3 regions of the Oceanobacillus sp. HCA-5259 genome follow, and region 3 is predicted to be linked to each of the others. Evidence: riboswitches for the same ligand, from Rfam matches in the RefSeq annotation. Region 3 holds a riboswitch; each other region holds the start of a gene.
What was found. A riboswitch is a leader RNA that binds a small molecule or an ion and turns the genes downstream of it on or off. The one in region 3 is predicted to bind S-adenosylmethionine.
Positions count from the first base shown of each region.

Region 1 (11,087 bases), on a different contig from region 3:
GATTGCGATTATCTTGCTCGTTATGCAACTCGGAGCGTCGGGGGGTACCTTCCCAATCCAGACAACACCGCAATTCTTCCAAACAATCCACAAGTTTATGCCGTTTACGCATGGATTGGGCTTGTTAAGGGAAGCGACAGGTGGAATTGTTTGGTCCGTCGTGCTCACCCATATCGCTTGGCTTGTCGGTTTTATGATCATCTTCTTGTTTATCGGTATTAAACTAAAAGAAACAATAAATAAACGAAGCGATAAGTTCTTAGAAGAAGCACGTGAAAGTAAAGTTATTTTATAATGAAAAACCCGCCATTTTTAGTGGCGGGTTTTTCCTCATTGCATAGCGTCCTATAAAATATAAATGTTGTGCATAACTTAGATATCCAGGGCTAGCCACGTCCGCTCTGCGCCCAGCAACTATCAAACTTCACACTCCTCCAATCGATAAAGAAGACTTGCCGAGCGGTCTTTGTGAGGCTTAGTCGCCCTTATACCCTTGTGGTGAAAGCGGGCATCAACTCAAAGAGGAAGGCCGACTAAGAACGGGCCAAGGCCCAACTCACGTCTACCCTAAAGGGGCATGTTTCCTTTATCTCATTCCGTAAAGGGGAAGTTCGATTAAGTTCGCTCACGTATGGGGCAACATCGAACTACCTCCCGTCCTGGGAGGCACAGTTTGTACGTTGCTACGACGCACAGGATGTGCTAGTGCAGGTGTTGCGACAGGACGTCGCGTTTTTAACCTGCAAGGGCGCTTACGCCTTTGTTTTTTCGGGCAGAATAGGAGTAACAAATTGATTAGCTATAAGGATGGAGGTGAAAATCATTCTTGAATTACGCAAGGGTATCTGGGTAATGACGCAAACATGGAATGATCTTTTGTTCATGCACCTACCTGTTCCAGCAGACATTCTACGCGAACAAATTCCGCAGGGCTTAGAACTTGATACCTATAATGGAAAGGCTTGGATTTCGATTGTCCCATTTGCAATAACCGATATGCGTCTCCATTTTACTCCGCGACTTCCTTATTTCCATTCCTTATTGGAATTGAACGTACGCACATATGTAAAAAGAAATGGAGAAGCAGGAGTTTATTTTTTCAGCCTTGATGCGAATCAGTGGCTAACTGTTCTGGGAGGGCGGATATTTCATGCGCCATATCATTATGCGGGTATCCATATGAAGAAAGAACGGAACTGGATAAATTTTACAAGTAAGCGCAAGGGAAAATCATCGATCGGTTTTACTGGAAAGTATCGACCGGTTACTGGTGAATATAAACCGAGTGCATCGAGTCTTGCCTACTGGCTTGTGGAAAGGTATATATTCTGGTCGGAGCGAAACAGCTCTCTTTATAAAGGTGATATCTACCATGAACCATGGAAATTACAAGAAGCAGAAGTGATTCTTTCCAAACAGAATATGTTGCCCGATTTTCTAGGAATAGAAGAGGCTGGTAATCCGGTATTCCATTACGCCGCAAAGAAGAAGGTGTATTCCTGGTGCGTGAGGAAAATAGAAGAACTATAAAAAACTGCCCCTTTTTCATCATTGGACCTAAATAAGAATAAGCTATAGTACATGTCCAAATTCAAAGGAGGGGCAGCGTGAAAGAAATCTTTATAAAGAATACGCTTGTACTTGCCGGTGGGGCAATACAGGGCTTTGCTATGGGGCTGTTTCTCTTCCCGCAATATATTCCTTCAGGGGGAGCGGGCGGGATTACCGTTCTTTTTAATTATTTATTTGGAATGAGCATGGGAACTGCACTTTGGGTGATCAATTTTTCGCTCCTGTTACTCGGACTTTATATATTAGGGAAACGTTTTGCAAGCTGGACCGTGCTTGCAATTACAATGACTTCTATAACTGTAACCTTCTTTGAGCATGTTACAATTCCGAACCGATCGCTCTTCTTTGATCTTATTGTTGGTTCAATATTTTTAGGGATCGGGATTGGAATCCTGATGCGCCAAAATGTTTCCAATGGTGGTATTGGTGTCATTGCTCTAATCTTAGCAAGGAAATATGGTTTCCTGCCCGGCCGTTCTTTATTTTGGATCAATAGTTGTATCTTTTTATTCGCTGCTTTGTTGATCGACTGGAAAATAATCATCCTCGCCTTCATCAGTCAGTGGATTGCCACGAGGATTGTTAATATCATTGTTCAATTCCAGTTTACAATGAATGAGTCCTATTCGCTTGATTGGCGAAAGAAGTAGCTTATACATACGTATAGCGGAAAGCTTTCTTCGGATCCTTCTTCCCGTCTTTTCCTTTTACATGAATAAGAAAGAGAACGAGCAAAGCAACGAGGAAAGTGAAAGCAGCGATGGTTGTGAACATGCCAGTTCTGGACCAGTCCATTAACCGTGTGAATATGGGTGGTCCGAGAGCGACACCAAGAAAACGGACGGAACCGTACAAGGACGAAACGAAGCCTCTGCGTTCTTTACCGACTGCTCCAGTAATTAAACTGTTCACACACGGTAAAGTAAGTCCGGCTCCGATACTGCTTAAAGCAAGTCCTATTAAAAAGGGAACGAGACTCTCAAGCCAGATAAGCGAACTATAAGATACCGTCATAAACAGCAGTCCTATGACGGAAAAGCGCTTCATGCGGACTAAGTTATTTCCAATCTTACTCCCCGTCAGATAAGACGTACTCACCATGACGAGAAGTGGAATTGCTAAGATAAGTCCTTTTCGTACACCGTCAATTTGATACGTTGTCTCTAGAACATCGGATAAATAAAAGAGAATCCCAAATAGTGTAAATAAACAAGTGCCTCCCGCAAGATAAGCAGTGAACAGCCATCTACCTTCGTGTTTAAACACGCTGAGAAGTCCCCGTGCATACTTGCGAAATGGAGGAGGAGATTGGCGATTTTTCTTCTCTTTTACAAAAATCCAAACTAAAATTGCCGCTATGATGCTTAGAACCGGAAAAGCGAAGAACACGGCATACCAGACAATTAAAGCGAATAGCGAGCCAATTATCGGCGATAGTACTTTACCTAGCCCATTGGAAGCTTCGAATATTCCGAGAACCCGGCTGCGTTCGCCACCTTTGAATAAATCACCAATCAGCGCCATAGCTATCGGGGCACTGCCAGCTGCTCCAATACCTTGTATCGTCCGGCCGACAAGAATCCATCCATAGGAATCAAATAGTGCAGCTGCAAGCCCAGCAAGCAAAGCACCGCTTGCAAAGAGGATGAGCGATGGTAACATAATGATTTTCCGAGAATAGCGATCGGACAGATAACCGACAATCGGAATCATGATTGCTGCTGCAATTGAAAATACGGTAATTGTCAAACTAACTTGGAGCTGGGATAAGTCGAGCGAAGATTTCATCTCCGGAAGAATAGGAATTAACATGGAATTCCCAAGAGTCATCATGAGTGGAACAGATCCGACGGCTAGTATTGTCATTCCATTGTTCGTTTTTTTCAACGTTGTGCACTCCTTGCGCTTATTTGATATTAATTGGCGGAAGGACGAGCCATCCTTTTTCCCTTGCTATATCTATTATTTTCTGTTCATATTCCTCTTGTTGGCCATGGAAGTCACTGAACATGGAACGGATGTCTTCGTTTAAAGCGATTCCTGTCACATAACTGCTGTCAGCCCTCGTCGACACCAGTTCCCTCTGAATAAGGTTGAAGATTTCCGCATCATTAAATCTTGCACCGGCGGGAATATCTTCCACATCTACATTAGGTCTGTCCGGAGGTGCCGGTGGCAAGCGGATGCCAGCTTCTTTTAAAATCCCTTCGACTTGCTGTTCTTCCTGAATGAGACAGCTTTCAACAAAGTCTTCGCAATATGTTTTTAAATCATGATCTCCTGCATGATTAATAAGCACTTGCATCGTAACGAGCAGATGCTTCGTATGATATAAATAATTCCATAAATGGTACACCTCACCTGAATGGAATGGTTCATCTTGTTTCTTTGTAGTCATACTAACCCTCCTTTTAATCCTGTATAGTTTCTCTCTTCGCTTCGGATATTATCCAAGAAATGAACAAAATAGGCAGCCCCTGTTAGGCGTAGCGACATGTAATGAAGAATTGAAATAGACAGTAACCTAGATATTTTTTGTTCATAGGCTAACATCAGAAATATAATTATAAAGGATGGTAGCTATTGTGAGGAAATTGATGTTACTTGCTTTTTTTATCGTTTTATTTGTCATTGCAGGCTGCAACAGTACAGGGACGATTACCAGTTTGGATCAAGATGAAGAGATCGTTCGGATTGGATATCAGAAAAATGGTCCCCTGCTTTTACTAAAATCCTTAGGTACGTTAGATGAACGTCTGGAAAAACAAGGGTTTAAAGTTGAATGGAAGGAGTTTCAGGCGGGTCCGCTACTTGTTGAGGCGTTAAATGCGGAAGCAATCGATTTTGGCAGAACCGGAAATACACCCGTTATCTTTGCTCAAGCTGCTGACACTTCATTTACCTATGTTGCTGTAGGATTTTCCAAATATAAGGGAAGTGGTATTTTAGTACCTAACGATTCTGATATCACGAAACTTGAAGATTTAAAAGGGAAAAGAATAGGTTTTTCAAAAGGATCAAGTTCCCATTACCTGTTAATTAAAGCATTAGAAACAGCAGGACTCACGTTGGATGATATAACATCGGCATATCTTACACCAGGAGATGCCCGGGTTGCTTTTGAACAAGGTACGATTGATGCAATCGTTGTATGGGACCCGTACGTGGCATCGACTGAGCTTGAATCAAATGGCAGACTTCTTATTGATGGGGAAGGTTTAACAACAGATAGAGATTTTTTTGTAGCTACCGAAACCTTTAAGGAGAAGTATCCTGAAGTCATTGAAATAATTATAGAGGAAGTTGCCGCATCATCAAAATGGGCTAACGAAAATCCTGATGAGTTAGTTGATATGTTAGTACCTATATTGGGAATCGATGAAGCGGCTATTCGCATGATGATTGAACGGAGAACGTATGGTGTAGAAGATTTGTCAGAAGAGATCATGGAAGAACAACAGGAAATTGCAGACATTTTTTACCAACTGGATATTATACCAAAGTCCATAAAGGTTAGGGAAACAATGGAGTAACGGAAGATGGGGGTATTGATATGAAAGGAAATAAGCGAACATCAACAAGAAGCCTATTGCCTTGGCTTATTCCATGCTCGTTAATCATTGTTTGGCAACTTATGTCCATTACAGGCATTCTTTCAGAAAGAATAATACCTGCCCCAACACAAATCATCGAAGCGGCAATTCTTCTACTAGGAAACGGGGAATTGTATGACCATATGTCCATTAGCTTAACAAGAGCAGCAGTTGGCTTTATCATCGGTGGATCAATCGGTTTTATGCTTGGTTTACTAAATGGCGTATTTCGCATTTCCGATTTACTGTTTGATACATCCATTCAAATGTTGCGGAACATCCCGCATTTGGCTTTGATTCCGCTTGTGATTCTTTGGTTTGGGATAGGGGAAACATCAAAGATATTTCTCGTAGCTTTGGGGGTGCTGTTTCCCGTTTACATTAATACGTATCACGGAATTAAATCGGTTGATAAGCGATTAATTGAAATGGGTGAGTCTTATGGATTAAAAGGCTACAAACTATTTTTTCATGTCATTTTACCAGGTGCACTATCTTCCATTTTAGTTGGAATTAGATTTTCCCTTGGAGTGATGTGGTTAACACTAATCGTCGCGGAAACAATCTCTGCTCAATCGGGGATTGGCTATATGGCTATGAATGCTAGAGAGTTTATGCAAATGGATATTATCGTCTTAAGTATTCTCATTTATGCAGTGTTTGGGAAGGTGTCTGATGTTATTGCGAGGTATCTCGAAGGAAGGTTATTAAAATGGAATACATGAAGAATATTAAAGGGGGAGAAGTTGATTTGCTATCGTTACAACGAAATGGCGTAAACGTTCAAATCAATAGCCTTGAAAAAAGTTATGGTAAGCGCGAAGTATTAAATGGGGTAAACGTAAATATAAAGGCAGGAGAATTTGTTGCGATTGTAGGGAAAAGTGGTTGCGGGAAAAGTACATTCCTCCGCCTTGTTGCAGGTCTAGAAGATGCCAAGGCTGGTTCGATTCAATTGAATGAGGAGCGATTACAAGGTCTAAATAAAAAGGCCCGAATGATGTTTCAAGATGGCAGGTTGCTTCCGTGGAAGCGGGTAATTGATAATGTCTGTATCGGACTCCCTGGCGATCAGCAAAAGAAAGCTTTAGAATCCCTCACCCAAGTGGGGCTGGAAGATAGAGCAAATGACTTTCCTTCCATGCTTTCCGGTGGTCAAAAACAGCGGGTTGCTTTAGCAAGAGCATTGGTTCATGAGCCAAATTTACTTCTACTAGATGAACCTCTAGGCGCACTTGATGCGCTAACAAGGTTAGAAATGCAAGAACTGATTGAAACATTATGGACAGAAAAGAAATTTACAGCAATTCTTGTTACACATGATGTAGAAGAAGCAGTTGCAATAGCGGACAGGGTGATATTAATAGAAGATGGGAGGATAGCGTTAAACCAAAACATTGCGTTGGCACGGCCAAGAAAACGAACAAACCCGACCTTTGGTATGTATGTAGAAGAAATCCTTACAAGAATTATGAATAAAAGAACAGAAAAAGAATATACACAACCGTTTCATGAAAAATCACTATCCCTTCTTAATTCCGTAAATAATTAGAGCAACGCCAAGAAAAATCCACAGGAATTTACTAAAGGATATTTTTGTGGACATCCCGATAATCCCAATTGCAGTAGTGAGCAGGAGGATAAGGGGACCGACAAAAGCGAGTGAACTGTTAATGATTAAAGTTTTTTCTATCTCATTAAATTTAATCATTAAAAATGCCGCAAATATTTCGATCGAACCGGAAAAAATCCGTAATAAGGCTATAGACAGAACAGCCTTTTCCAATAGACTAAACATCGTACTCCCCCTGCAAAAATATGTTTATTTTTAAATATATGCCCGGCCAGTCCAAAAAAGGACTGTATGAAAAATTACAAGCTTAAAAAGGGAAGTATGTATGCAAAAGATGAAAGAAGGGGTTTATACCTTTATATAGGAAAGAGATCTGTATTCTTCCGATGACCTTACAACCCGCTGCAAAATAATATTAAAACTGCATTAAAAGCAATTTTTATTAATTTAAATACCTATCTTTTAAGGGGATTCTCTTAAAAGATAGGTATTTTCTGCAGACAAAGATAGGACCACTTCAAACAAACCATCTTACCAGCTTCGACTATGCAGAGACTGCTGCAGAGGGAGAATTCTTAATGAGACACAGCGACCGATGCAGTCTCCAAACGCACTTAGTAAATTTCGAGAGCGTTATTATGATTTGTAGGGTTTATCTCTAGTGTTATATCCCACTTTCATTTATTTAATCCAAAAACAGTAGCTGTCTGGATTTTTTCAAAAACCGTATCAAGATCTAAAATGAGATCATCAATATGCTCAATTCCAACAGAAAAGCGTAAGAGACGGTCATCGACCCCGCGACTTTCCCGCTCATCCAGCGGAATATCGGCATGGGTCTGTGTGGTCGGATATGTAATAAAGCTTTCGACACCACCTAGGCTTTCTGCAAAGGTGATCAGCTGCAGATTTTGTAAAAATGGATTAATTAAAGCTTCATCCTGTAAACGGAACGAAAGCATCCCGCCAACTCCTGGATATAGAACATTCTCGACTGCATCGCGCACATTTAAATATTCCACTATTTTCTTCGCATTCTCCTCATGACGCTTCATGCGCAGTCCAAGTGTCTTCATCCCTCGAACAATTAAAAAAGAATCGGCAGGGGAAAGCACTGCCCCGGAAGAATTATGATTCGTTGCAAGGAGTTCTGAAATATCTTCATCTTTTGCGACGACTAATCCCGCCAATACATCATTATGGCCGCCAATATATTTCGTTGCACTATGAATGACGATATCGGCACCGAGCTCTAGTGGCTGCTGTAAATAAGGTGTTAAAAAAGTGTTATCGACAATGAGTAATAAATCATGTTCTTTAGCGAGTTCGGCATATGTTGGGATATCAATTGTCTCCATGAGCGGGTTCGTTGGAGTCTCAATGAAGATAGCTTTTGTACTTTCCGTAATCAATGCCTCTACAGCAGCGACCGATGCGAAATCGGAATAGCATGCCTTTATATTGTATTTTTCCTCATATTGCTTTAATAAACGATAGGTTCCACCGTACACATCCGCTGAAAACAATAAGGAATCCCCAGATTTAAACAAGGATAATACAAGTTGAATGGCAGCCATTCCGGAACTGCAGGCAAATCCTGCATAGCCATTTTCCAAATCGGCAATGCCCTTTTCCAGGATCTCTCGCGTCGGATTTTTCGTTCTGCTATAATCGTATCCGGTTGATTCACCGAGACCCTGATGTTCATAGGCAGTAGTTAAGTAAATCGGTGTACTTACTGCTCCCGTTTTTTTATCCGATCGATTTCCTAATTGGACTAAACGACTTTCAATCTTTTGTTTTGTCATCTTATCACCCTATTCTTCGTAATAAAAAAGAGACCTTCTATAAGAAGAAGGTCTCGGTATCTACACAAGTACGCTCTTCTTATCTTCAAGACGGCAGGTCGTCAATTGGAATTAGCACCGGGCTCACGTGTTTAAGCTGGTTGCTGAGACTTCATTGGGCCAAATCCCTCCGTCTCTCTTGATAAGAAAAAATTATGAAGTTTTTAATGATTGAATATATAATAGTACAGCTATTCAGAAAATGCAAGAGAAATAAAGAATACATAATGAATATGCAAAATAGTTTGCATCAGGAGGAATCGCTGATATAGTTTCTTATAGGAATCCATTTGATTATGGACGGTTTAGGCTAAGGAGCAATATTTATGAAGGAAAAACTTTATTTTTATTATACAAATGATTTGCATAGTGATTTCAGCCAGTGGCCGCGGACAGCTGGCTATTTAAAGGATATGAAAAAGAATCGTATCGCTCGGGAGGATGCCCATTATTTAGTTGATGTTGGTGACCATATGGACCGTGTTCATCCAATATCGGAGGCTTCGATGGGAAAGGCGAATGTGAAGCTTTTAAACGAGGTCGGTTATGATGTCATCACACTTGGGAACAACGAAGGGATTACACTATCCCATGATGATTTATATCATTTATACGACGGGGCGGAATTTGAAGTTGTCTGTGCGAACTTGAAGCATAAAGAACATAATCCACCTGCATGGCTGCACGATACTCGAATTATCCAGACGGAATCGGGAGTACGGATCGGAATGATCGGGCTTACTGCTCCGTTCAATGCTTTTTACGGGCTACTCGGCTGGTACCTAACTTCCCCCTTTGAAGAGTTGGAAAAACAGCTGGCCTCTTTAAAGAAAGAAGCGGATATTATCATTCTTCTATCCCATTTAGGAATTAGTGAAGATGAAGCGATTGCGCGGAAATTCCCGGATATCGACGTTATTATTGGAGGGCATACTCACCATCTGTTGCGGACCGGTGAATATGTGAACAACAGTCTTCTCACTGCTGCTGGCAAGCATTGTATGTATGTTGGCGAAGTTATCTTAACATATGATCATGATAAAAAGGAGCTCATCCATAAAGAGGCTTATACAACAGATGTATCAAGCTATCCCGAAGATGAAGATACGAGAGGGCTGCTTACTGAATTGGAAAAAGAAGCTTCTGGAATATTGGGAACAGAAGTTGTTTATCTAGAAGAAGGGTTTCAAGCGGACTGGTTTAGCGATGTGCCGATGATGCAAGATTTGACGGAAACAGTACGGAAATGGACGGATGCTGATGCATCTTTGTTGAATGCTGGACTTCTGCTTGACGGCTTGCCAAAAGGAATGGTCACTTACGGTGATATCCACCGGATTTGTCCGCATCCGATCAACCCAGTTGTCGTGCATTTGAGGGGAGATGAATTGATTGAAGTGATCCGTGCTTCCTTGAAGAAAGATTTCATGGAGATTCAATTGAAAGGATTCGGTTTCCGCGGGAAAGTCATTGGCAGAATGCTTTTTGCTGGGTTATCCATATCTACGACACTACGGGCGAACGGAACGGAAGCAGTGACTGGGGTAACGTTCTGTGATGGTTCAGCTGTGGAAAAGCAGAAAACATATCGCATTGCTACTGCCGATACATTTACTTTCGGTCGCCTTCTCCCTGAAATTGCCAAATCAGAAATGAAACAATATTTCCTACCTGAATTTTTAAGGGATTTATTACTCGATACGTTAAGAAATAAAACACCGCAGCCTTAAGATGCCGATTGTGACAGAGGAGCCTGCTTTTGCATACTTTATTATGTAACTAAAGGAGGCATCCGGAGATGATTACTGTTAATCCAATTGAAATTGAAGGGATGCAGTTCACAGCAGTAAGTGTCGAACTGCCAAAGACGACATTACTCACGGTTTCAAACGAAGTCGGCTATATTATGTGTGCTGCACTGGATGTGGATATTTTCAATGAGATTCCGAAGTTGCGGGAAAGGGAGGTAATTGCAGGGAGAGCGATAGGCGTGCGGACGATTGACCAATTACTCGCTGCTCCACTCGAGAAAATTACGGATGCATCGAAAGAATACGGCTGGAGAGAAGGAATGACGGGAAGGGAGGCTCTTCTTCTTATTTCATAAGTTTAGCACGTCTAACCCCTTGCATCGTTGCATAAGCATGATGTGAGGGGGTTTTTACATGCGGAAGAGACGTATCCCTAGAAAATTTGGCTCACCTCCAGCGCAAATCATATTGATACTTACAGTCATTATCTTTACGATATCGATTCTTGTGAGCATTATGGTTATCGATAAGGGAATTAAGCCAACGTTAATGGAGATTGCAACGGAAAAGACGAATGAATTCGCTACCCGGGCGATTAATCGTGCAGTTAGTTTCACGGAGGACTATAATTTTTCAGATATAGCGAATATTACATATGATAATAATGGAAATGTTGCCGCTTATTCCGTGGATCCAGCAGCTATGAGTGAAATAACTCGGAATGCAACCAATCGGGTAGAGGAATACTTTC
Region 1 covers NZ_JBBKBV010000010.1:70,704-81,790, reverse strand. Annotated here, with positions in the region: gene WKU33_RS08125 (YhgE/Pip domain-containing protein) at 1-295, shown strand, start outside; gene WKU33_RS08120 (DUF2071 domain-containing protein) at 808-1,530, shown strand; gene WKU33_RS08115 (YitT family protein) at 1,608-2,222, shown strand; gene WKU33_RS08110 (MFS transporter) at 2,224-3,438, opposite strand; gene WKU33_RS08105 (DUF3231 family protein) at 3,479-3,970, opposite strand; gene WKU33_RS08100 (aliphatic sulfonate ABC transporter substrate-binding protein) at 4,158-5,105, shown strand; gene ssuC (aliphatic sulfonate ABC transporter permease SsuC) at 5,126-5,890, shown strand; gene WKU33_RS08090 (ATP-binding cassette domain-containing protein) at 5,887-6,717, shown strand; gene WKU33_RS08085 (YqhV family protein) at 6,688-6,963, opposite strand; gene WKU33_RS08080 (methionine biosynthesis PLP-dependent protein) at 7,416-8,546, opposite strand; SAM riboswitch class I at 8,623-8,734, opposite strand; gene WKU33_RS08075 (bifunctional metallophosphatase/5'-nucleotidase) at 8,912-10,315, shown strand; gene WKU33_RS08070 (YunC family protein) at 10,384-10,692, shown strand; gene yunB (sporulation protein YunB) at 10,751-11,087, shown strand, end outside.
Region 1: linked by a shared signal. The riboswitch ahead of WKU33_RS08080 (methionine biosynthesis PLP-dependent protein) and the one ahead of WKU33_RS12625 (methionine ABC transporter ATP-binding protein) in region 3 are both predicted to bind S-adenosylmethionine.

Region 2 (11,087 bases), on a different contig from region 3:
CTGGAAATTGCCGGTCTTGAGTTATCGGATATTGGATTGATCGAGCTGAATGAAGCGTTCGCATCCCAATCGTTACGAGTTATTGAAGCGCTTGACTTAGATACTTCTATTGTGAATGTAAACGGTGGAGCGATTGCACTCGGACACCCGCTAGGAATGACGGGAACGAAGCTGACGCTAACTTTAGCCCATGAGATGCGCCGCAGAAATGTTCAATTTGGAATTGTAACGATGTGTGTTGGCGGTGGAATGGGAGCAGCAGGAGTATTTGAGCTAATTTAATCTTTACAACTAACTTTTAATAAAAGGAGAAGATCAATTATGAGCGAAACAAAAGACAAACTTTTTAAAGGAGGAGCCTTCCTCATTGAAGAATTAACCGGTGAGGACATTATCACTCCTGAGGACTTAACAGATGAGCATAAAATGATTGCGAAAACAACAGAGGAATATGTTAACAATGAAGTCGTCCCGCTTATCGACAAGTTAGAAAACCACGAATTCGAACATTCCGTAGAATTATTGAAAAAGGCGGGAGAGCTAGGTCTGCTCGGTGCAGATGTTCCGGAGGCTTACGGTGGGCTTGGTCTGGATAAGATTAGCTCATCCTTGATTACAGAGAAAATGGCACCAGCGGGAGGATTTTCCATTACTCATGGAGCCCATGTCGGTATCGGCTCGCTGCCAATTGTGTTTTTCGGGAATAAAGAACAGAAGGAGAAGTATTTGCCGAAGCTTGCGACGGGCGAGCTAATCGCTGCCTATGCCCTGACAGAACCTGGCTCCGGTTCAGACGCTCTCGGGGCAAAAGCGACTGCTAAGCTGAATGAGGCAGGAACCCATTATATTTTGAATGGGGAAAAGCAGTGGATCACGAACTCCGCGTTCGCAGATGTATTTGTCGTCTATGCAAAAATTGATGGTGAACATTTCTCTGCGTTCATTGTAGAACGCGATTATCCAGGTGTGTCCACTGGTTTGGAAGAGAAAAAGATGGGGATTAAGAGTTCATCAACCCGGACACTGATTTTGGAAGATGCAGAAGTACCGGTAGAAAATCTCCTAGGTGAAAAAGGTAGAGGACATATTATTGCCTTTAATATTTTAAACGTTGGACGTTACAAACTAGCCGTCGGTGGTGTCGGTGGTTCGAAACGGGCATTTGAACTAGCGGCAAAATATGTGAATGAACGGAAACAATTCAGTGTACCAATTTCAAGCTTCTCCCTAACCCAATCTAAGCTTGCTACGATGGCGAGTGAAATCTATGCAAATGAGAGTGCGGTTTATCGTACAGTTGGATTGTTCGAGCAGCGGATGGGTGCTTTGTCTGATGAAGAACTTGAGGACGGTCGGGAAATTGCCCGGGCAATTGCTGAGTACCAAATCGAATGCTCGATTACGAAATATATGGCGACAGAATTACTTGACCGCACCGCTGACGAAGCGGTTCAGCTGCATGGTGGGTATGGGTTCATGGAGGAATATGAAGTAGAAAGAATCTACCGGGATTCCAGGATCAACCGGATATTTGAAGGTACGAATGAAATCAACCGACTGCTCGTTCCGGGAACATTGCTGAAAAAGGCAATGAAAGGGGAACTGCCATTATTACAGAAAGCCCAAGGACTTCAGGAAGAGCTTATGATGATGATGCCTGAAGAAGTTGGCACAGAACCACTTGATCAGGAAAAGCATTTAGTGCGTAATGCAAAGAAAATTGTTCTCTTAGGTGCAGGTTTGGCGGCACAGAAATACATGCAGAAACTTGAGAATGAGCAAGAAATTCTCGTCCACTTGGCCAATATGGTTGGAGATGTCTTTAATATGGAATCAGCCCTCCTCCGTACTGAAAAAGCGATTCATCAGACGGGAGAGGAGAAGAATGAGCTGAAACTGCTTTATACACAAGTATATGTACAGGAAGCATTCAATCGGATTGAGGCAGCGGCAAAAGAGATCTTAATTGCGGTGGAAGATGGAGATACTCTACGGATGATGCTCTCTTCCTTACGTAAATTGACCCGTCATGAACCGACGAATGTTATTGCGAAGAAACGGGAAATCGCCAAATCACTCATCGAAAGTGAAAAATATATCGTATAATTTCAGTTCGTCCGGAGTATAGAATATGCTCCGGACGATTTTTTTAAAACCATACGAGCTCTGTAGCAAATACATGTGTCAACAAACCTTCTATGTTAAAATAGTGGTAATTACATAAAGGAGCTGGTTTTTAAAATGAGTATGACTTTTTACTGGTATCCAAAATGCGGCACGTGCAGAAATGCGAAGAAGTGGTTGGAAGCGAACGATATCGACTTTGAGGCAGTCCATATCGTTGAGGATACACCATCTAAGGATAAGATTTTACAATTAATTGAAAAAAGTGGTCTAGAACCGAAGAAGTTCTTTAATATGAGCGGTAAAAAATATCGCGAATTGAATATGAAAGAGAAGATTAAAGATGCTTCAGTTGAAGAAATGGCAGAATACCTAGCTTCTGACGGCATGTTGATAAAACGGCCGATAGCAGCGATGGGAGACAAAATCACTGTTGGTTTTAAAGAAGACGAATACGAATCAACTTGGAATTAGTACAGAAGGTAAAGAGAAAATGTGATGTACAGTAGATTTTCTAATCTATCCATTGTATAGTTGGAGTAGAAGAAACGGAAAGGATGATAACCGATGAATTTACCAGAGGACTTACGTTATACGAAAGAGCACGAGTGGATTAAGAAAGAGAGCGACAATAAAGTGCGCATCGGAATTACTGATTTCGCTCAAGATGAACTTGGAGATATCGTGTTTGTCGAACTTCCGGAAGAGGGCGACACAGTCGAAGCGGACGATTCATTTGGCAGTGTAGAATCGGTAAAAACAGTTTCCGAGCTATATGCACCAGTCAAAGGGACAATAGTTGAAATCAATGAAGAATTGGAAGACAGCCCAGAACTTGTCAACGAATCTCCATATGAACAGGCTTGGATGATCGTTGTAGAACTAGAGGACGCAAGCGAATGGGATAATTTACTGACAGCTGAAGAATACAAAGCAATCATAGAAGAATAATACTAAAGCAAGACAAAAAAGGAGGGGGACTAACTATACAATAAAACAGTATAGTCAGCCTCCTTTCTTTCATATGCTATAATAGGTGGATGATTTGATCGGATAAGGAGTGGCAGGGTATGATAGCGCACGAAACCGAAAAAGTTATTATTGTGGAGGGGTTGACAGATAAACGTAAGATAGAAGAAATTCTAAGCGAAGAAGTCACGATTATTTGTACAAACGGCTCACTAAGCGTCCATTGGTTTGATGAGCTGTTAGAAACATATAACTTAGATGAAAATGATGTCTACATCTTTGTCGATGAAGATAAAAATGGCTTGAAACTACGAAAACAACTGGCACGGGAACTCCCTCATGCCGACCATATTTATATTAGCAGGGATTACCGTGAAGTCGCAACTACCCCTTATAAAATCCTTGCCTCCTTACTCGTTGCAAAACATTTTTCAGTACGACCAACATTTTTATATTAGTCAGGTGAGTCTATGCAGAAAGTAATATCAAAACAGCTAAAGAAAGATTCTTACTTATTATATATTTATTCGCCATTTTGTGGCACATGCCATATCGCTAGGACGATACTTGAAAAAATTGAAGACATTCATGGCGAAGAAATATTTTATGAAATGAATGCCAATTTTGAAGAAGCTTTCTTACACGAACATAAAATAGAGAACGTGCCTTGTTTATTAATTAAGGAGAATAATGAAGTAAAGGAGAAAGTGTATACTTTCTATTCTACCGGTAATATTTATCGTTATCTTTTCGAATATAAGCCTGAGCTCTTCGCTGGGGAAAGCTATTGACAGCATAACTCAACTCATGCTATGATTTCTTTATGTTAATTGAATAGGTATGCTCTTATCGAGAGCGGTGGAGGGACTGGCCCTGTGAAACCGCGGCAACCTTCAAAGTCGTTTGAAAGGTGCCAATTCCTGCTAATATCTTGATAGATAAGAGAACAAGAAATGCAACTATAGGTAAAAGCGTCTTTCTGTTCTCGAATAGAAAGACGCTTTTTTGATTTATTTGGAAGGAGATAGTACGTTGATTTCCATTAAAGGTTTAAGGAAGCAATACGTTACAAAAGAAAGGCAAATCATTGCAGTTGATGATTTGGATCTGGATATAAAAGAAGGAGAAATATTTGGCGTTATTGGTTATAGTGGTGCTGGTAAAAGTACCTTCATCCGCTTGCTCAATCGGTTGGAGGAGCCATCAGGTGGATCAGTAACAATAGGTGATAAAGACATAACACGTTTGAAGAAAAATGATCTCCGCATTGCACGCCAAGATATTGGAATGGTGTTTCAACATTTTAATTTACTATGGTCGCGGACTGTGGCAGAGAACATTGCATTCCCGCTTGAAATTGCTGGAGTGAGCAAAACGGAGCGTAAACAGCGGGTTCAAGAATTGATCGACTTGGTCGGTTTAACTGGTCGGGAAGATGCTTATCCATCTGAATTAAGTGGTGGACAAAAACAGCGTGTCGGTATTGCTAGATCACTGGCGAACAAACCGAAACTATTACTTTGTGATGAAGCGACATCTGCTCTTGACCCGGAAACGACAACATCTATTTTGGATCTACTCGTTGACATCAATGAAAAGATGGGACTCACAATTATTCTGATTACCCACGAAATGCAGGTCATCCGGAAAATTTGCCACCGGGTTGCTGTTATGGAAGAGGGAAAAGTAGTGGAAATGGGAGATGTCCTCGATGTTTTCCTTCATCCGAAACAACAAATAACAAAGAAATTTGTTAGCCAGGTGATGGGAAATGCAGAGGAAGAGGATGCGATCCCAAGTATGCTGCAAGATAATCCAGAAGGAAAGCTCATCAAACTGCAATTTATCGGAGAATCAGCAAACAAAGCTTTAATCAGTCAGCTTGCGAAACAGTTTGCCATCGATATCAATATTATCCAAGGCAAGATTACGAATACGAAGACCGGAAGTTACGGAACATTGTTTGTTCAAATTACTGGTGAGGATGCGGAAATTGACCGTGCTATTCTCTATGTTCAAACGAAAACCTCCGTGGAATTGGAGGTCATCCTAAATGTTTGAAAATGTGAATATGGACGAGCTGTTAACAGCGACTAATGAAACTTTTTATATGACAATTATTTCGCTATTAGGCACCTTGGTCATCGGAATACTTCTTGGATTATTACTATTTCTTACAGCAAGAGGCGGTATTTGGGAAAATAAAGTCATTAATGCAATAACCGCATCTGTTGTCAACGTATTCCGTTCGATTCCGTTTATAATATTGATTCTGTTATTATTTCCATTTACAAATTTCCTTATTGGGACGATTCGAGGACCAAGTGCTGCGCTACCAGCGCTAATTATCGGCAGCGCGCCATTTTACGCTCGGCTTGTGGAGATTGCGTTCCGGGAAGTTGATAAAGGTGTCATTGAAGCTGCAAAATCAATCGGTGCGAAGACGAGTACGATTATATTTAAAGTATTGATACCTGAATCCTTACCAGCTCTCGTATCAGGGCTGACCGTTACAGCTATTGCACTTATCGGCTATACCGCGATGGCAGGAATAATTGGGGCAGGCGGTCTTGGAGATTATGCTTATTTCTATGGTTTCCAGCGCCGGAACTTTGATCTTGTGTTTATTTGTACGATAATAATTTTGATCATTGTATTTATTATTCAATTTATTGGAGATTTCATTACCAATAAAATAGATAAAAGATAAAAAGGAGAGGAATAAAGATGAGAAAGTTTCTAGGATTAATTCTACTATCATTCATTCTGTTGCTGGCTGCATGTGGTACAAGTGGAGAAAAAGAAGATACCGCAAATGGTGCAGATGATGCAGATAACACCGCTGGAGAAGAAGCCACAGAACCGGTTGATATCGTTATTGGCGCATCAAGTACACCCCATGCCGAAATTTTAGAAGAAGCTAAGCCGTTGCTTGAAGAGGAAGGAATCAATATAACAATCGAGATGTATCAAGATTATGTATTACCGAATGAGGACTTGGAATCGGGTACGCTCGATGCGAACTTCTTCCAGCATATTCCGTTCCTCGATCAAACAATTGATGACACAGGGTATGATTTAGATTATATTGATGGAATCCATATTGAACCGATGGGTGTTTACTCGAAGAATATCACATCACTTGATGAGATTGAGGATGGTCAAGAGATTATCATCAGCCGTTCCATTCCTGACCATGGACGTATTCTTTCATTATTTGAGCAACAAGACTTGATTACATTGGATGAGAGTGTAGAGAAATCTACGGCAACAATTGATGATATTGTAGACAATCCATTGAATCTAACATTCTCACCAGATGTGGATCCATTGTTATTACCAGAAATGTACGAGTCGGAGCCGGATGCATTAGTTGCAATCAACACAAACTATGCCATCGATGCAGGCCTGAATCCGCTAGAAGATGCGTTATTCATTGAAGACGAGAATTCAGAGTATGTAAACGTCATCGCCGTCCGCAGTAAGGACAAAGACAATCCTGCGTTCCAAACATTAGTTGATGTTTTACAATCGGAAGAAATCCAAAACTTCATCTTAGAAAATTATGATGGGGCAGTTGTTCCGGTTGGCGGAAGCAATTAAAATTTGTGAAATCGGTAGTAAAAGGAAGCATAAGCTTAAATGTTTATGCTTCCTTTCTTTATATTACAGCATCGTTCATTTCCAGTTAAATACTCCACCCTATACGTTTATTTCTCCTTTGAGCAGGGTAGCGTTATTGTGTTAACCTTTTAATGTAGAAAACAAAGGAGTGGTTTATTATTAATTCGGTTAATAATGAGTATTATACGCAAGAAATGGAGAAGGCAATGAACGAATATCATAAAATGAGCATTGCCGAATACGAATCGAATTTAGCAAACCGAATGAAAGTAGAGCGGAAACGCGAACGGGAATATCAGGAATCAAAACAAATCATCGCTGAAATTGACAATCAGCTTGGATACTAAAAGAACAGAAGACGGGCCTACTTGGTCTGTCTTCTGCTCTTTTTAGCTCATACCTCATTCATCATACCGCGAATTGTAAAGCCGTCATTTTTAGACCATTCCGCGTAATAGATTTTACTGATTTCGGTATAGCCTAACTTCGCAAGTTCTGACTTTAGCCATGTTTCACTTTTTCCGATTTTTTCTAGTATTGTTCCTACTATTTTCCCTTCATCAATCACTAGATAGCTAAGGGCTGCTTCTTTTGGTTGGATGGAAAGCATTTCTGCTGTGACTGGTACGGATCGTTCATACTCTAACACACTCAGCTGTCTGCTTGGCTCGAGTATTCCATATTTCACTTCATTAATTGAGAAAATGCCTTGTTGCCTTAGCATTGTACGCAACTGTTCCGATTCAAGCTTATTCTTTTTCAAAGCTTTTATATCGAGTTCACCATCATGGATAATGACGGTAGGTTCTCCTTTTACTGCTTGCCTTGTTATATCGAATTTCTGAACGATCTTTTCAATACTGTAAATGAGAAGGGACCATAAGGCAATGGCTGCCAATACTTGCCAAACAGTGACTTTGTCATCATAAACCGATTCTTCGAGCAAGCCTCCGAGTACAAGGATATATACAAAATCAAATGGAGTAATTTGAGATAGTTCTTTCTTTCCTAACAAACGGACTACAATCAGTAATGCGAGTAAACCACAGATTATTTTTATTGTCATCGATGTCGCCATACTTGTTATTCACCTCTGCTTTATTTTTTTAATTGTAATACCCTTTATTGAACGAACTAATCTACTAAGTTGAATATATCGCTGCTTCCGTTTTCCACTTGGGTGACACGGGTAAGGAATACATATAAAGTGAAACTTCATTCAGTGGGGATCCTTACCGTTTCTTACCTCCCCACTGAATGTTAGTTGAATAGAATCAGGGATTTACAAATAACCAATAAAGGAGCATTCGAAAATGACGGCTGAAGTGGCAGTACTGAATAAACAAGGAATCGCAATGGCTGCAGACAGTGCAATAACAAGCGGTAGAGAAGGTGTACAAAAAGTATATAATACGGCCAATAAATTATTTTCATTATCGAAAGAACATTCAATTGGAATCATGATATATGGGGCTGGGTCCTTTATGGAAGTTCCTTGGGAAGTCATTATCAAAGCGTACCGGAATAATCTCGGGACAAAAAAGTTTCCGAATGTAAAAGATTATCTCCATGATTTCTTTTGCTTTTTGGATGAAGATGAACGGTTCAGAGATAAATATGTCGAAGAAATTATTGTGTATCGTATTTTTTCCGATAATCTAAAACGGATAGTCAAAGAAGTGGAAGAACGAATGGCAAGAAAAGAGCATATGGAGGAGGGGGTCTCGTCCGAGCGGGTTACCAACTGGCTTGGGGAAGCTACTCGTCAACTAATTAAATCCTATCAAAAAGAAGAAAATAATTTTATAGAGATGGAAGAAAATGCTTTTAAAGAACGCTTTGGTTCGGTAGTTATTGAAATAATCGATGAACTGATTAAATATGATGTTCCGGCAGAACTGACAGAGCAGTTTTACAAATTAGCTTTTGAAGCTGTTCGGAAGGACTATTTCAGCGTAGGGAGTACTGGATTTGTAATTGGCGGATATGGAGAAGAAGATATTTTTCCACGTCTATTAAATTATAGATTGGAAGGATTTATCTTTGGTCAACTGAAATATAAGAAATTAAAAGATAAAAAAATTAGTTATACGACGGATAAAGATGATGGTACAGCCACGATTACCGCATTTGCTCAAAGAGAAATGGTTGACTCCTTCATAAGCGGTATCGAACCGAATATGGAAGATCTTATATTTAATATCATTTCGGGTGTATTGAGAAATTATCCTGAAGAAATTCAAAAACGTCTATCACTCGATTTTACAAAAGAACAAGTTAAAGACTTGAAAGTAATGGGTAGAGAAATGTATGAGTCTATAGAAAGTGCTATTACAGAATACCAGGAAAGGAATTATATTGAACCCCTACTTGGTGTTGTCCGTTCCTTGCCAAAAGAAGAGCTGGCAGATATGGCGGAGGCCCTCGTCTCCTTGACGACATTTAAACGCCGAGTAACGAGAGCGACCGAATCAGCAGGACCGCCAATTGACGTCGCGATTATTACAAAGGGAGACGGTTTCATCTGGATGAAACGGAAGAATTACGTTGATGAGGAAATAAATGCCTATTTATAGCATTGGAAAGGAGAGAGTGACATGCTGCCTAAGGATAATGATTCAAAGAAGAATGCTTATTTTCAGCTGCCGCCGGAGGACCGGATGGAGTTTGAACTAGAGGATAAAGAGAAAAAAGAAAAAGAAATTGCCGTCGAAAAGGTCTACGATAAGTTGAAGAAAAATAAATAGATGTTACAAATGTTACAAGTGGAAAACAACTCTATTAAATGTCGTTTGTTGGGTTTAACTTTAATAAAATGTGGAATCTAAAGTAATGTACGAGCAAGAATTATCATCATGAAAGGAGTTTTTACAAATGGTTAAAAACAACAATAATGGTAAGATGTCTCGTGAGCAAGCAGGAAGAAAAGGTGGTAAAGTAACTTCAAGAAACCACGACCAAGATTTCTATGAAGAAATTGGTCAAAAGGGTGGCGAGGCTACTTCACAGAACCATGATCAGGAATTTTATGAAGAGATCGGTCAAAAAGGCGGGGAAGCTACAGCGCAAAATCATGACCGCGAATTCTATGAAGAAATTGGTCAAAAAGGTGGCGAGGCAACTGCACGGAACCACGACCGGGAATTCTATGAAGAGATCGGTCAAAAGGGAGGAGAAGCTACTTCCCGAAACCACGATCAGGAATTCTATGAAGAAATTGGTCAAAAGGGTGGCGAGGCAACTGCACGGAACCATGACCAAGACTTTTATGAAGATATTGGTGAAAAAGGTGGAAAATCTCGAACACGAGAGCGCCGAAACAATAATAACAACAAATAATTTAAATTATTTACACTCCACTTAAGGTGAAAAAGCGCAGCAGTCCATTCGGTACTGTCTGCGCTTTTAACATGTTTTACATAACTTACGAACGATATCTTCTGGGGGCAGCAAGCTACTTTAGAGGGCGCAACAGTGTAGGGATAGCAACATCATGTTGTAAAGTTGCTAAGCTTACCTTAAGAAGTGTATTGTTGGTGAAAAGCTTCTACTTAATCCAAAAGAACCCCACGGCTTTAACCACAGGGGTTGTCAGTTAAATGAGAACGAGATATAGTGTATACTAGATATATATTATAGAAGAAACGGGATGATCAGTTATCATGCTGTTTTTCTTATGTATAAACAAAGAGGATTGGAGGGGTAACTTTCGGCGAGAAAATAAAAAGGGCGATAATGGCGAACGCTTCTGTCCGTTGGATTTAAGCGCTTATATACAATCTTATTGCAAATAGACCGAATGGGTTGATAATTAATTTGAAATGCTTTAAGATTGTAATGAGAATAGATTGAGAATGAATATCAAGTTCATCTCGGAAAACTAGAATAAGCATTTGGAGGTATTGATTATGTCAGGATCAGTTTTAGAAATCAAAAATCTTCATGTTTCCATTGAGGATAAACAAATATTAAAAGGTGTAGACCTTACAATTAAGGGCGGGGAATTCCATGCAATCATGGGACCGAACGGAACAGGTAAATCTACATTAGCATCAGCAATTATGGGGCATCCCCTTTATGAAATAACAGAAGGAAGCATTACGTTTAATGGTGAAGACGTATTAGAAATGGAAGTAGATGAGCGCGCAAGAGCAGGTCTTTTCCTAGCAATGCAATATCCAAGTGAAATCAGCGGTGTAACAACTTCTGACTTTTTACGCAGTGCAATTAATGCAAAACGTGAAGAAGGCGATGAGATTCCATTAATGGAATTCATTAAAGAACTTGATGAAACACTTGATTTCCTTGAAATTGATAAGAGCATGGCTACACGTTACTTGAACGAAGGATTCTCTGGTGGGGAGAAGAAA
Region 2 covers NZ_JBBKBV010000010.1:89,279-100,365, reverse strand. Annotated here, with positions in the region: gene WKU33_RS08220 (acetyl-CoA C-acetyltransferase) at 1-282, shown strand, start outside; gene WKU33_RS08215 (acyl-CoA dehydrogenase family protein) at 322-2,106, shown strand; gene WKU33_RS08210 (arsenate reductase family protein) at 2,242-2,598, shown strand; gene gcvH (glycine cleavage system protein GcvH) at 2,692-3,075, shown strand; gene WKU33_RS08200 (toprim domain-containing protein) at 3,195-3,551, shown strand; gene WKU33_RS08195 (thioredoxin family protein) at 3,564-3,884, shown strand; SAM riboswitch class I at 3,937-4,038, shown strand; gene WKU33_RS08190 (methionine ABC transporter ATP-binding protein) at 4,126-5,154, shown strand; gene WKU33_RS08185 (methionine ABC transporter permease) at 5,147-5,803, shown strand; gene WKU33_RS08180 (MetQ/NlpA family ABC transporter substrate-binding protein) at 5,821-6,696, shown strand; gene WKU33_RS08175 (hypothetical protein) at 6,924-7,064, shown strand; gene WKU33_RS08170 (DUF421 domain-containing protein) at 7,112-7,795, opposite strand; gene WKU33_RS08165 (hypothetical protein) at 8,031-9,293, shown strand; gene WKU33_RS08160 (hypothetical protein) at 9,315-9,464, shown strand; gene WKU33_RS08155 (KGG domain-containing protein) at 9,592-10,056, shown strand; gene sufC (Fe-S cluster assembly ATPase SufC) at 10,626-11,087, shown strand, end outside.
Region 2: linked by a shared signal. The riboswitch ahead of WKU33_RS08190 (methionine ABC transporter ATP-binding protein) and the one ahead of WKU33_RS12625 (methionine ABC transporter ATP-binding protein) in region 3 are both predicted to bind S-adenosylmethionine.

Region 3 (11,087 bases):
ATACTTGTTAAAAACTCGATAAAAAAAGGCTTAGATCCTCATATCATCGAAGAAATAACTGGTCTATCACAAGAAGAAATCCAAAAAATCGCCAGCAATGTTAAAGAATAATTTTACTGCGTACCAAATGGTATGAAGCCGACCTGATCAAGCGTAACCAAGCGTTCCATACTATCTTAATCATAACTGGGACACTTGCACTGACCCCGATGTCCCGCTCATAACTGGGACACTCGCTCTGACCCCAATGTCCCACCAACCCCCATGTCCCAGCGGAAACATGGATGATATTCTGTCCATGTTTTTTATGTATGATAGGTGGAAGTATGCTAATATGATATATATTTGAAAGGGGATGGATATGATGAAAGTTGCTGTTTACCAAATGGAACTTGTACCAGGTTCCCCGCAGGATAATAGGGAAAAGGTGAAACGTTGGGTTGAATCAGAAGTAAGGAATGATAAGCCAGACATCATCCTATTGCCGGAAATGTGGACAACATCCTATGTGCTGGAAGAGCTCCAAACAATTGCAGATGATGCATTAGAGCCTACTAAATCTTTTTTAAGTGAATTGGCGAAGGAATACAAGATTAATATTGTCGGTGGCTCGATTGCGAATAAAGTGGATGACAAATTATATAATACGAGTCTTGTTTTTGACCGCGCCGGCAACCTTGTTTATGAATATAGCAAGATGCACCTCGTACCGATGTTGAACGAACCAGCATACTTGACTGGTGGCAAGGAAAAAGTGCAAACTTTTGAACTCGATGGGATTCGGATGGGTGTCATTATTTGCTATGACCTGCGTTTTCCAGAACTCACGCGCAAGTTGGCGTTAGACGGGGCGCAAGTATTATTTATCCCTGCCGAATGGCCGAAACCGCGTACCAATCATTGGGTTAACCTGCAAATAGCCCGCGCAATTGAAAACCAAATGTATGTCGTATCTGCAAACAATGTCGGCACCCTGAACGAGGTTGAATACACCGGAACTTCTTTAATCGCAGACCCTTGGGGAGATGTTCTCGTAAAAGGTTCAGAAGATAAAGAAGAAACATTACGAGGCACAATCAATCCGGACAGGGTAATTGAAGTCAGAAAAAGTGTCCCAATCTTTGAAAGCCGTGTCCCAGAGTTATATTAAATATACAAATAAAGAGGTTATGTCAATGGAATTTTCGAATCGCCTAAAGGAGTTGCCCGTTCAATTTTTTGCAACTCTCGTAGAAAAAGTGACAAAAGCATACGCAGAAGGTCGCGATGTCATTAATTTGGGGCAAGGGAACCCGGATCAACCAACTCCACCCAATATTGTGCAAGCTTTGCAAGAAGCTGCCGCAGACCCAAATTCACATAAATACTCGCCGTTTCGTGGCACAGCGGAATTGAAACGAGCAGCAGCCGATTTCTATAAGCGGGAATACAATGTCGATTTAGACCCGGAAGCGGAAGTAGCTGTTTTATTTGGGACGAAGATTGGCTTAGTCGAACTACCCCTCGCCTTAATGAACGAAGGCGACATGCTGTTACTGCCAGATCCAGGCTACCCGGACTATCTATCTGGCGTCAAGCTTGCGAATGTTCGGCATGAAGTAATGCCATTACTTCGAGAAAATGCATTCTTACCAGACTATGACAAGCTCACGCCGAAACAATTAGAAGAAGCGAAATTACTTTACTTAAATTATCCGAATAATCCTACAGGAGCCATCGCTTCCAAAGAATTTTTCGAAGAGACGGCACAGTTAGGCAAGGAGCACGGTATCGGTATCGTCCATGATATTGCTTACGGTGCAATAGGCTTTGACGGGAAAAAACCGGTTAGTTTCCTCGAGGTAGAGGGCGCTAAAGATATCGGGATCGAGCTTTATACCTTATCGAAAACATACAATATGGCCGGTTGGCGAGTAGGCTTTGCTGTTGGCAACGCGAAAATGATTGAAGCGATCAATCTCCTGCAAGATCATTTATTCGTTAGTCTGTTCCCCGCAGTCCAACATGCGGCGGCTGTTGCCTTAACTGCAGAGCAATCAAGTGTGGAGGAATTAGTCGAGCTGTATGAAGGGCGCAGGAATGCATTAATCGCGGCATGTAAACGGATTGGTTGGGAAGTTGAAGCTCCTAGTGGCTCGTTCTTTGCATGGCTGCCGGTTCCGAGTGGGTATACAAGTGAGCAATTTGCTGATTTGCTACTGGAAAAGGCTGATGTTGCTGTCGCCGCCGGAAATGGCTTCGGGACGTACGGGGAAGGTTATATCCGGATCGGTTTACTAGTTGATGAAGCCCGTCTTGAAGAAGCAGTCGAACGGATTGAAAAACTTAAACTTTTCTCTTAGTCTGAAAGATTACTAAAATAAGAGTTGACGACACGTAACTTTTGCTGTAGTCTATATCAATATAATTAAATAGTTTTATCTCTTATCAAGAGTAGCTGAGGGACTGGCCCGATGAAGCTCGGCAACCTTTTTATGTCAACCATAAAAGAGGTGCTAATTCCAGCAAAACGTGATGTTTTGAAAGATAAGAGAGGACCTCTGAATACATACAAAGCCTCTCTTTCTTTAGAAAAGAGAGGCTATTTTTATTGTATAAGGAACTATAAAGTAAAAGTGTTGTGATAACTTAGGTGTCCAGGGCCAGCCACGTCCGCTCTGCGCCCAGCAACTAGCAGATCTTTTAGTGGGACGAGCAGTGCGCAGTCCCAAACTTCACACTCCTCCAATCGATAAGTCAACATCGGCTCTCTACGTTCGCCGTGTTTCCTTTATCTCATTCCGGAGTGCTCCAGTTTGTACGTTGCTACGACGCACAGGATGTGCTAGTGCAGGTGTTGCGACAGGACGTCGCGTTTTTAACCTGCAAGGGCGCTTCCGCCTTTGTTTATACCAACTATTTCTTGATCTAAAGACGATTGGAAGGGAAAGGTAGATAGATGATCAAATTAGAGAACATCACGAAGGTATTCCCATCTAAAAATGGGAATGTTACAGCGGTAAACAATGTTAACCTTCATGTAAAAAAAGGTGAAATCCACGGTGTCATTGGCTACAGTGGTGCTGGTAAAAGTACCTTGATCCGGCTCGTCAATTTACTAGAAAAGCCGAACAGTGGAACGGTAACAATCAATGGCACAGAGTTAACAGCCCTATCAAATGAAAATTTGCGGAAAATGAGACAGAAGATCGGAATGATTTTCCAGCATTTCAATCTCATGAAGACTGCAACCGTTTATGAGAACGTAGCAACACCACTAAGACTTCTAGGCCTTAACAAAACAGAAGTGAAGAAACGTGTCGAAAAGTATTTGAAAATTGTTGATTTAGGAGACAGAGAGGACAGCTATCCTTCTCAATTATCTGGTGGACAGAAGCAGCGTGTCGCCATTGCACGCGCATTATCACAGGAACCAGAAATCCTGCTGAGCGACGAGGCGACAAGTGCCCTTGACCCCGAAACAACTAATTCAATTCTTGATTTACTCCTTAAGATTAACAAAGAACTTGGGATAACCATCTTACTCATTACCCACGAAATGAGTGTTATTCAGAAGATTTGTGACGACGTGTCGGTTCTTGAAAATGGAGAAATCGTTGAACAGCGCTCCAGTATCGAATTGTTCACCGATCCCCGTCATAAGACGACAAAGAAGTTTTTAGATACGATTTCCCAGCGTAAATTATCCGCATCACTCATCAACCAATTGAAACTAAATGGTACGGTGACAAGCCTGACCTTTATTGGAGAGAGTGCCGGGGAGCCTTTACTTGCACAAGTGATTGAGAAGTTTAAAGTGAAGCCGAATATTTTAACGGCGAATATTATGGAATTGAAAAACGGAATCGTCGGAAATCTGATCATTCATCTTGTTGGTGAACAGGAACAAATCAATGCCTCCTTAACGTTCTTAAACGATCAAGGGGTCGTAACAGAAGAAGTGGAGGGTGAATAAATAAAATGGAAAACTTTATCGAACAATGGCTGCCTATTATTGGCCAAGCTATCATTGAAACGTTTCAAATGGTCATCATTTCCTTATTTTTTGCGATTTTGATTGGGGTGCCTTTAGGCATACTTGTTGTACTGACACGCCCGGGACAATCATTGGAAAATAAATTCGTCTATCAATTATTGAATCTCGTTATAAACATAGTCCGCTCGATTCCGTTTATTATTCTATTATTCTTTATTCTGCCATTTACGAAATTCTTGGTCGGCACAACGATTGGCGTGCAAGGTGTTATCGTTCCACTCGTTATTTACACCGCACCATATCTTGCACGCTTACTGGAAAGTTCTCTACTCGAAGTGGATAGCGGAATTATTGAAGCATATAAAGCAATGGGGATTAAAACACATAAAATCATCTGGAGTGTCATGCTTCGAGAAGCACGCCCATCCATCGTTTTAGGCTTAACAATTGTTACAATCAGCTTGATCGGTGCGACCGCAATGGCCGGTCTAGTCGGTGCAGGGGGACTCGGAGATCTTGCGTATCGTTTCGGACACTTACGTTATGAAGTAGATGTCATGTATGCAACGGTCTTTATCTTAATCATCCTCGTCCAAGGAATCCAGTCCCTTGGTAACCGGATCGCTGCACGTTTGAAAAAGGATTAAACGGAAGAAAGCCAACTTTAGGAGGTAGAAGTCTTGACGACTACAAAGCCGAAAGATGCATTCATTACGAACCTAGAAACAACGGAGACTTTTCCTTTTCGTGTAGAAGAATTAGAGGCAAAAGCGAAAGAAAAAATGTCGAAAAATGCATTTGGATACACCCGCTCAGGAGGCGGAGGGGAGGAGACGTTGCGGAAAAACACCGCTTCATTCGAGAAATATTCTATTCTGCCCCAATATTTAAATGATGTCTCCAACGTGGATACAAGTATTGAGCTATTTGGTCATACGTACCCCCACCCATTTTTGCTCGCTCCGATCGGAATGCTGAAAACTACGCATGAAGAAGCGGAACTTGCGGTTGCAAAAGCAGCTGCGAAATTGGATGTACCTTATATACAAAGCACGGTTTCCAGTTACGCAATCGAGGAAGTGGCAGAGGTTTCAGAAGGTAGTCCAAAATGGTTCCAGTTGTACTGGTCCAATAACGAAAATATTTCCTTTAATATGGTAAAGCGTGCAGAAGAAACAGGCTATCAAGCAATCGTCCTTACTATCGATACAACAATGTTCGGCTGGCGCGAGGAGGACATGACGAACCGATTCTCACCGCTGAAAGCAGGCTACGGAAAAGCGAATTATATTACAGATAGTGCCTTTCTATCCACATTAAAGCAGGACGACGAGGCATCTGTCGTAGAAGAAATTTTGCAAAACATTTACCATCCGAAGTTAAGCTGGAAGCATGTTGCTGAACTGAAGAAACGCACATCTCTCCCGGTTTTATTAAAAGGAATCCTACATCCGACAGATGCAAGACTCGCGATTGAAAACGGGGTCGATGGCATTATCGTTTCCAACCATGGCGGTCGGCAGTTAGATGGTGTCATCTCTAGCATTGACGCGCTCCCAGCAGTTGTAGAAGAGGTTGGAGGGGAAGTCCCGATTTTAATCGATAGTGGCATTCGCCGCGGAGCAGATGTCGTTAAAGCACTTGCGCTAGGTGCCGACGCGGTTTTACTCGGCAGACCTTACGCATATGGGCTAGCCCTCGCTGGACAAGCCGGTGTTGAAAAAGTACTCACAAACTTTATGCAGCAGACAAGATCCTCCCTTGCGCTTGCCGGAGCGTCGAGTGTCAAGGCAGCGCGAAATATTCATATTTTGAAATATTAAGCGAAGTAGGCGAAAAAAGGAGCACGTTAGATGGCAACAGCAATTGTAAAAGGAGCACCAGGCCATTACCGGACCGGTTCCGGTGTTTTAAAAGAATTACCGACGCATCTGGCAGATTTAGGTGTAAAAAATATTCATATTGTAAGTGGCAGAAAGGCATGGCAAGCGACATCACCCTATCTTCCGGAAGAATTGGATCACCAAGCATTAACATTCGTCGATGGTCCTTGCACATTAGAAACGAGCGAACAATTAGCAGCAATGTGCGAAAAAGAAAAAGCGGATGCTGTCATCGGTATCGGCGGAGGGACTGCACTCGATATTGCAAAAGCAGCAGCCGTCCAAGCTGGAATCAAGTCGGTTCTAATACCGACAATCGCAGCGACCTGTGCCGCCTGGACACCGCTTAGCGTATTCTATGAAGCGGACGGAACTCATTCCCACTATACCGAGTTCCCGGTAGCGAACACGCTCGTCCTGATTGAACCAGCAATCATTGCAGCTTCACCGATTCGATTTTTGAAGGCTGGGATCGGTGACACTTTGGCAAAATACTATGAAGCAGACGCGTTAGTTCGCAGTTTTTACAAGAATCAAGAATTCCCAGTTTGGTTGCAAGTTTCCCAGTTCGCTGCAAGAGCATGCCGCGATATTTTATTAAAAGACGGAAAAGCTGCACTTGAATCGGTTTCGAAGCAAGAAGTTACCGACGCACTTGTCCGCGTCATCGAAACGATTATTATGACAGGCGGCATGGTCGGTGGCTTCGGTGAAAAAGCGGGCAGGATTGCCGGGGCCCACTCGGTTCATAACGGTTTAACGGAGGCACCTAGTGTCAAAGATTTCTTGCACGGATCGATTGTTGCTTACGGTACGTTAGTCCAACTTGCGATAGAAGGAAAAGAGGAAGAACTCGACAAACTGCTGCAGTTTTATAAAGAATGGGAACTTCCAACATCATTAAAAGATTTATCCGTAGATGTAAAGGACACGGAATTACTAGGAAGGATCATTAAAAAGATTTTACTTCCACAAGAATCAATCCATTTAATGGAAGAAAAAGTGACAGAAGACATGTTAGAAAAAGCAATCTTCTATGTCGAAAATAAAATATGAAAGAATGAGGGGAAATAAATGAAAAAGACATTATTAACAGCAATACTTGCAAGTGTATTAATTCTATTCGCTGCTTGTGGCGGCGGCTCGGATGAAGGGGAAGGACTATTAGAAGACGGCAAACTCGTCGTTGGAGTAACAGCAGGACCACATGAAGAAGTTTTAGAAAAAGTAAAAGAGCTTGCCGAAGAGGAAGACTTGACGATTGAAATTGTATCATTCAGTGATTATGTAATGCCGAACGTGAGTCTATCGGAAGGAGAACTCGATATCAATAGTTTCCAAACGGAGCCATTTTTTGATCATATGAATGAAGAACGTGGCCTGGATTTAGTAAAAGTTGCCGATACGATTACTTTCCCAATGGGAATTTATTCTGAGAAAGTTACAGATATAGCTGATTTAGAAGACGGTGCAAGTATTGGTCTTCCAAGTGACCCGACAAATAGTGGACGTGCATTATTATTATTTGAACAAGCTGGCTTAATCACGCTAGAAGAAGGACTTGGCGTAAACGCTACTGTCAATGATATCGCAGAAAATGAACATAACTATGAATTTATTGAGCTCGATTCTGCACAAATTCCGCGTCAGCTTGGTGAAGTGGATATCGCAGCAATCAACTCGAACTTTGCAATGGAAGCAGGACTTGTACCTGGAGAAGACTCGATTTTCATTGAACAAGATTCCACTTTTGTTAACTTGATTGCGGTACGCAAAGAAAACGAAGACGATCCAGCCGTTCAACAGTTCATCGATATTTATCAATCGGATGAAGTGGAGCAATTTGTTGAAGAAACGTATGGGGGATCGATTGTTGTAGGATGGTAAAAATATTTGACGAATGGGACAGCAAGTTACATTCTGCTGTCCCGAACTTTTTTAACAAAATGTTCAAAACTTCACAATGGGATTGATTATTCAAGTTATTATATAGTAGCTGCAGACATCTAGTTAATTTGATAGTTTACATTAGAGAAAAGCAACAGGACAACTTGAAAAATTTGATAGGTATATACAATATGTTAAACTATAGAGTGGGCTTGCTGTATCGATCAGCTATTTTTATAGCGAGCGAACCACCGGGGATAATTTATTAATTGGTGTTGCTATGGTATAATTACCAGAGTGTAAATTCGCTTTACAATGAGATACTAAAGATAAGGATGAAGCTTTAGTGGAGAAGAAAAGAATTATATTTTTTATCTATCAAATGGGTGCAGGAGGGGCTGCACGTACATTATTAAATATATTGAATAACATCGATCAGTCGAAGTTTACCCCAATACTTGTAACATTAAACTATAATGGGAATTATGAGAAGTATTTAAACTCAGATATTAAATTTATTAAGTTAGATACGAAACAGTTACGTTCAGCGATATTCCCGTTAGCAAAAGTAATCAGACGGGAAAAAGCAGATATTGTATTTAGCACGATTCCGAATTATAATACAGTCGCGATTCTTGGCAGGCTTTTTTCTTTTACACGGGCAAAAAATATAGTAAGAGAAGCTGCCTACTTGGGTGGCTCGCGCAAAGCGGATCTAAAATTAAGATTATATGGTCTATTATACACATTTTCCAGCCGTGTAATTGCGTTATCACAAGGTGTGAGAAATAATATTATTTCCCGATACAAGGTAGATAAAAATAAAATTGAAGTAATTTATAATCCAGTTGATGTACAAAAAATCAAAACAGGTATCGAAAAGGGAAAATTAAAAGAAGAACATAAAGCCCTATTTAATGGAAGCGAAAAGATAATCATTACAGCTGGAAGACTTGTTGATGACAAGGATCAGCAGACACTAATCAAAGCCTTTGCTAAGATACGTGATAAAATGAACGTAAGGCTGATTATCTTGGGTGAAGGGGAACGGGAAACCGAATTAAAAGAACTTGCAAGCAGGCTTAATTTACAGGATGTCATCCATTTCCTAGGATTTCAGGAAAACCCTTATATTTATTTTTCACAGGCGGATGTATTTTGCCTAACTTCAAAGCGAGAAGGATTTGGCCATGTACTTGCAGAAGCACTGGCAGCAGGAGTACCGGTCGTTTCAACAAAAGCAGAACCAGGTGCCGTTGAGGTTTTAGATAAAGGTAAATTTGGCCTGTTGTGTGAGATCGGTAATGAACAGGATGTAGCAGACAAAATAATACAAGCATTAGCATGGACAGATGCAGAAAGAAATACTGTCATTGAACAAGGCTTGGAACGCGTGAAGACTTTTCATGCGAAAACGATAGTAAGACAATACGAAAAAATGTTTTTGGAAACATTAGATTGAAGGAAAGAGAAAATACGAGGAGTTGAAGGAGTATGACTGCTCCAAAGCGTGTAGCGCACCTGACAACTGTACATCATCCTACAGATCCGAGGATTTATCATAAAGAATGCAAATCACTGAAGAAAGCAGGATTTGATGTTTCGCTGATTGCACAATCGAATGAAAACGACGATATACAAGATAAGCCAATCAGACATATCCCGTTAAAGAAATATAATAACCGTCTTAAGCGAATGACTTTAGGGGTTTATGATGCTTATAAAAAAGCAAAATATTTAAACGCGGATGTGTACCACTTTCATGACCCAGAGCTCTTGCCTGTCGGTTGGCTTTTAAAACGAAAAGATAATGTCGTTATTTACGATATTCATGAAGATTATCGTACAAGTATTTTGCAAAAAGATTATGCAAGCATGCCAGTGAAAAAGCTCCTTGCCAGCTTTTATAAATGGACGGAGCGTTTTTTTGCCAGGGATGCAGCCTTGTGTTTGGCGGAAAAGTACTATAAAGATATCTATCCAGCCGGAGTATGCATTTTAAATTACCCAACAATAAATGATCCATTTTTAAACAATAAACGAGAAGGCCAGGTAGAATATAAACTATTGTATACAGGAAACGTAACTTTCGAAAGAGGAGCCATGGAGCATGCTAGAATTCCGCAGCTTGATCAAGACATCGAAGTACATGTGGTAGGGAAATGTCCGAGCAGCATTGCAGAGAAGATGTATCAGGTAGCAGGGGACAACAAAGATAGACTATTCATAGAAGGAATCGATCAATTTATCGAAAAAGAAGTAATCGAGGCTCGCTATTTGAATACGAATTGGCTTGCAGGAATTGCACTGTTCCCGCCAACAGAGCATTATATGAAAAAAGAACTGACAAAGTTCTTTGAATATATGAACGCTGGACTGCCAATTATTTGTTCCGATTTTCCAGTTTGGAAAGAATTCATGGAAATGTATGAATGTGGTATTGCTGTGAACCCTTATGATGATGAAGCAATCAAAGATGCTATCTTATATCTGAAAGATAACCCAGAGGAAGCAAGACGAATGGGGGAAAATGGTAAGCGAGCAGTACAAGAAGAATTGAATTGGGGAACAGAAGAAAAGAAATTAATTGCTTGGTATAACAAACTGTTAGGACAAGCCACAAGGAAGCAAGAAGGAATCGATGTATAAATGAAACAACAACCACTAATATCGGTAATTACACCTGCGTATAATTCAGAACGCTTTATAGGAGAAACGATTTCCTCTGTATTAGAGCAGACATATACGAACTGGGAAATGATTATCGTTGATGATTGTTCTACGGATCATACGAGAGAAATTGTTAAAGAATATCAAAGCAATGACCCACGAATTAAGCTCTTAACACTCGAAAAGAATAGTGGATCAGCTATCGCTCGAAATAAAGCGATGGATGAAGCAACCGGCCAGTACATTGCATTTCTTGACAGTGATGACCGCTGGCTTCCTGAAAAGTTAGAGAAACAACTACAATTTATGCAAGAAAAGGATATTGCTTTTTCCTTTACTACCTATGTCCGCATGCAAGAAGATGGAACGAGAACGAAGGCAATCAGTAACACTCCCGAATCAGTGAATTATGATGATTTAATGAAGCGTTGTGTTATTGGATGTCTGACAGTAATGCTCGATATGGATAAAATAGGTGATATGAGAATGGTTAATATCCGGACAAGACAAGATTATGTATTCTGGCTGCATATTACAAAAAGAGGCTTCTTAGCATATGGACTGCCAGAAGTTCTCGCTGAATATCGGCTTGTCGGTAATTCAATTTCCAGTAATAAATGGAAAGCTGCAAAACGAAATTGGTATGTATTCCGAGAAATTGAAAAGCAGAG
Region 3 covers NZ_JBBKBV010000023.1:113-11,199, forward strand. Annotated here, with positions in the region: partial or broken gene WKU33_RS12610 (hypothetical protein) at 1-111, shown strand, start outside; gene WKU33_RS12615 (carbon-nitrogen family hydrolase) at 365-1,150, shown strand; gene WKU33_RS12620 (pyridoxal phosphate-dependent aminotransferase) at 1,176-2,342, shown strand; SAM riboswitch class I at 2,422-2,533, shown strand; gene WKU33_RS12625 (methionine ABC transporter ATP-binding protein) at 2,939-3,955, shown strand; gene WKU33_RS12630 (methionine ABC transporter permease) at 3,961-4,623, shown strand; gene WKU33_RS12635 (alpha-hydroxy-acid oxidizing protein) at 4,657-5,799, shown strand; gene WKU33_RS12640 (iron-containing alcohol dehydrogenase family protein) at 5,830-6,915, shown strand; gene WKU33_RS12645 (MetQ/NlpA family ABC transporter substrate-binding protein) at 6,934-7,746, shown strand; gene WKU33_RS12650 (glycosyltransferase) at 8,093-9,208, shown strand; gene WKU33_RS12655 (glycosyltransferase) at 9,241-10,395, shown strand; gene WKU33_RS12660 (glycosyltransferase family 2 protein) at 10,396-11,087, shown strand, end outside.